Regions from separate parts of the Cellulosimicrobium sp. I38E genome, predicted to be linked through region 2. Evidence: riboswitches for the same ligand, from Rfam matches in the RefSeq annotation. Region 2 holds a riboswitch; the other holds the start of a gene.

Region 1 (2,192 bases), on a different contig from region 2:
GGTTCGTCGGGGCGGAGATCGACGCCGCCGCGACCTACGTGGGCGGGAGCGAGGTGCTCGTCGAAGCGCTGTGCGCGGACCCGACGCTGCGCGCGAGCCGGGTGGCGCCGTCGGACCCGATGCTGTTCGAGGACTGACCCGCGACCCCTGTCCGGGCCGCGGACCCGCGGGTCAGGCGGGCGCGCCCGCCGCCTCGGCCTCGGCCGTCGCGCGGCGGTTGACGCGCCACCACACGAAGAACCCGACGAGCGTGAACGCGCCGTAGAACACGTACATGAACGCGGACGCGTAGAAGCCGGCCGAGATCAGCAGCGGCACGCCCACGACGTCCACCGCGACCCAGATGAGCCAGAACTCGACCCAGCCCTTGGCCATGCCGTACGTCGCGAGCAGCGAGCCCATGAAGATCCACGCGTCGGCCCAGACGGGCTCGTACGACTCGAGCGCGCGGAACACGGGGGTGAGCAGCGCCGTCCCGCCGACGAGCGCGACGACGAGGAACGCACGCTGGCGCCACGACGCCCAGCGCGGCACGACGGCGACACCGTGGCTGTCCGCGTCGGCGTCGCCGAGCCGGGCCTGGGTCTTGCGCCACTGCACCCAGCCGTAGACCGACACGACGACGAACATCACCTGGCGGCCCGCCTGGCCCAGCAGGTTGACGGGGTTGGGCGTCGCGAAGACCGCGCCGAGGAACACCGTGAGCAGCAGCAGGTTGCCGACGATGCCCACCGGCCACGCCCACACCTTGCGCCGCATGCCGCCCAGCGCCGACGCCAGGCCGAACCCGTTGCCCACGATCTCGCGCCACAGCAGGTGCTGGTCGCCGATCGTCAGCTGCGCGTCGAACAGCGCGTGGATCAGGTCCATCGGATGTCCTCGTCCTCCCGGGCACGTCGGCTCCGGGGTGAGGGCGGGCGGCGGGGCCGGGCCACGAGGGCCCGACGGCGTCGCTCACCACGGCGGGGCCGTGCCTCGTCGCGCGGGCTCGTCAGAGCCCGGCCGAGGACGGCCGCGCCGCACGTGCTTCCTCCCATCCGGACTGTCACCGTCGGTCCTGGAGTTCCACCAGGTCAACCGCGCGTGGGCGCGGGTCGCGGACTGTCACCGCCGGCTCGGAATTGCACCGACCCCGGAGCACGTTCGTGCGTACTGCGTTCTGCAACCGCCGATGCTACTCGGGCATTCCCCGCGCGCGACGAGGTCGCGCGGCCGTCCCACGGGCTGGGACGGGTGGCGTACGGGCTCAGGCGAGCGCGTCGCGGACCGCTCGTGCGACGTCGTCCGCGACGCCCTGCGCGTCCGCCCCCGCGTCGACCACGGTGACGACGACGCGGCGGCCGGGCAGGCCGTCCCCGGGGTCGCGGCGCTGGGCGGTGGCGGCGTCGGGTGCGGCGTACCGGCCGACGGCGGCGCGGCGCAGGTCCGCGAACGCCTCCTCGAGCTGGGGACGCAGGTCCTGGTCGGGGGAGCGCAGCCACCGGCGCAGGAGCGCGTTGTGCACGGCGACGACCGACGCGGCGAACGCGATGGACGCGGTGGAGCGGCGCTCGTCCGGCGGGAGCGCGTCGCGCAGGTACGCGGTGAAGGCGCGTTCGTAGCGGTGGGTCGTGACGAGCTCGCGGTCGCGCAGCGCCGGCACCTGCTGGAGGAGCTGCCAGCGGGCCAGGGACGTCTCGCGCTGCCCCACGTGGTGGTCGAACACGAGCCGCGCCGCGCGGCAGACCTCGACGTACGGGTCGACGGCGGGGTCCGGCGTGAGCCGACCCTCGGCGTCGGGCACGGGTCGCGTCGCGGCGAGCATGACGACGACCTCGTCGAGCAGGAGCTCGTGGTCTGCGAAGACCACGTCCTCCTTGGACCCGTAGCGACGGAAGAAGGTGGCGCGGCTGACCTGGGCGGCGTCGGCGATCTCCTCGACGGTCGTCTGCTCGTAGCCCTTGCGGGTGAAGAGCTCGATCGCTGCGTCGACGGCCTGGGCATGGGTGCGGCTGCGGACGTCGGTCATGCACCGGACGGTACACCGGTACCCGCCGCTCGCCCGGTCCGGGTGGTGGTCGTGCGGCCCGGCCAGGTGCGAGGCTGGGAGCATGCCCGACCAGCCCCGCGTGCACACGATCCACGTCGCCAAGGCCCGGCGGCTGCCGACCCGCGTCGTCGAGCAGGTGGAGGCCGAGGAGGGCAAGGGCCTC
Region 2 (2,192 bases):
GAGCGCGACCTGAACGCCATCTCGACCGCGGACTACGCGCACGTCGACGTGATGGACAACCACTTCGTGCCGAACCTCACGATCGGGCTTCCCGTCTTCGAGCGTCTGGCGCAGGTGTCACCGGTCCCGATCGACGCGCACCTCATGATCGAGGACCCGGACCGCTGGGCGCCGGCGTACGCGGAGGCCGGGGCGGCGTCCGTGACGTTCCACGCCGAGGCCGCTGCTGCCCCTGTACGGCTCGCTCGCGAGCTCCGGCGCCTGGGGGCCCGCGCGGGCCTCGCGCTGCGCCCTGCGACGCCTGTGGAGCCCTTCCTGGACCTTCTGGCGGAGGTCGACATGATCCTCGTCATGACGGTCGAGCCGGGCTTCGGCGGGCAGTCGTTCATCGACGGGACGCTCCCCAAGATCCGACGGGCCCGCGAGGCCGTGAGCGAGTCGGGTCTGGACGTGTGGATCCAGGTCGACGGGGGAGTGTCGCGCTCGACGATCGAGCGGGCGGCCGACGCGGGGGCGAACGTCTTCGTCGCGGGGTCGGCGGTGTACGGGGCGGAGAGCGTGCCGGGCGAGATCCAGGCGCTGCGCGAGCTGGCGGAGGCCTCGGCGCACGCGCACTGACGGCCGACCCGAGAAGGAGCCCGAGCGGAGGGCTCCTTCTCTCGTACCGATAAAAATAGTGTGCCAAGCGGCCATAACCACCCCGCCGAACCGAGACACCTCACCAACCGGCACGGAGGAGCGGGGTGGCCCGGTTCACGTTCGCTCGACGGGCGGACGTGTCGGTGCCGAGGAATGCGCGAGTAGCATGCTCGGTTGAAAGCAGCAGTACGCACGAACGTGCTCCGGGGTCGGTGCAATTCCGAGCCGGCGGTGACAGTCCGCGACCCGCGCCCACGCGCGGTTGACCTGGTGGAACTCCAGGACCGACGGTGACAGTCCGGATGGGAGGAAGCACGTGCGGCGCGGCCACGCCCAGAGCGTGGTGCTCCGGCGACCCGTCGGCGCACCCGTTCGTGACGGCGACGGCCTCGCCGTGGTGAGCGACGCCGTCGGGCCGGTCCAGGCCTGACCCCGCCGCCCGCCCTCACCCCGGAGCGCTCGTGCCCGGGAGGAGGACGATGGGCGAGCGCCCCCGCACCCTGACGATCGACGCCGCGATGGCGCGCGCGCTCGTGCTCGCGGCTCGCGGGCCCGCGCACGGGCCCAACCCTCGGGTCGGCTGCGTGCTCCTGGGCCCCGCCCCAGGCGGTCGGCCGGTGGCCTACGGCGCCTCTCCGGAATCTCTGGACCCGCACCCGCGGCCCGTGCTCGCCGAGGGATACCACCGTGGTGCGGGCACGCTGCACGCCGAAGCCGCGGCCCTCGCCGACGCCCGGCAGCGCGGCGTCGACGTCGCCGGCGCGACCGCCGTCGTCACGCTCGAGCCGTGCGCCCACACGGGCCGCACCGGGCCGTGCGCCGACGCGCTCGTCGCCGCGGGCGTCGCCGAGGTCGTGCACGCCGTCGCCGACCCCAACCCCGTGGCGACGGGCGGCGCCCACCGCCTGAGCGCGGCCGGGGTGCGGGTCGTGCGGGGTCTGCGCGCCGCGGAGGGCGAGGAGCTCCTCCGGGTGTGGCTCACGTCCGTGCGCCGGGGCACGCCGTACGTGACGCTCAAGACCGCGACGACGCTCGACGGCTACGTCGCCGCCGAGGACGGGACGAGCCGCTGGATCACCGGACCGGCGGCACGCGAGCACGCGCACCGGGTTCGGGCCGAGGTCGACGCGATCCTCGTCGGCACGGGCACCCTCCTGACCGACGACCCGGAGCTCACGGCACGGGTGCACGCGACGGATGCCGCGAGCGCCGGGCGTCTCGCGGCGCACCAGCCGCTGCGGGTCGTCGTCGGGCTGCGCGGGATCCCCCCGTCGGCGCGGGTGCGCGGCGAGGGTGGCGAGCTGGTGCACCTGCTGACGCGCGACGTCGGTGAGGTGCTGGCCCGGCTCGGGGACCGTGAGGTGAGGCACGTGCTCGTGGAGGGGGGTCCGTCGCTCGCGACGGCGTTCCTCGCGGCGGGCGCGGTCGACGAGCTGCACGCGTACGTGGCCCCGGTGCTGCTGGGGAGCGGTCGGCGGGCCGTGGACGGGCTGGGCGTGGCGACGATCGCCGACGCGCACCGGTTCCGCACGGTCGAGGTGAGGCGCGTCGGG

What was found. A riboswitch is a leader RNA that binds a small molecule or an ion and turns the genes downstream of it on or off. The one in region 2 is predicted to bind FMN.
Region 1: linked by a shared signal. The riboswitch ahead of pnuC (nicotinamide riboside transporter PnuC) and the one ahead of ribD (bifunctional diaminohydroxyphosphoribosylaminopyrimidine deaminase/5-amino-6-(5-phosphoribosylamino)uracil reductase RibD) in region 2 are both predicted to bind FMN.

What each region holds. Positions count from the first base shown of each region.
Region 1 covers NZ_LUAZ01000061.1:23,838-26,029, forward strand. The annotation lists gene A0J59_RS17300 (hypothetical protein) at 1-137, shown strand, start outside; gene pnuC (nicotinamide riboside transporter PnuC) at 172-870, opposite strand; FMN riboswitch at 1,020-1,145, opposite strand; gene A0J59_RS17310 (TetR/AcrR family transcriptional regulator) at 1,247-2,008, opposite strand; gene A0J59_RS17315 (MOSC domain-containing protein) at 2,091-2,192, shown strand, end outside.
Region 2 covers NZ_LUAZ01000044.1:1,581-3,772, forward strand. The annotation lists gene rpe (ribulose-phosphate 3-epimerase) at 1-618, shown strand, start outside; FMN riboswitch at 834-959, shown strand; gene ribD (bifunctional diaminohydroxyphosphoribosylaminopyrimidine deaminase/5-amino-6-(5-phosphoribosylamino)uracil reductase RibD) at 1,119-2,192, shown strand, end outside.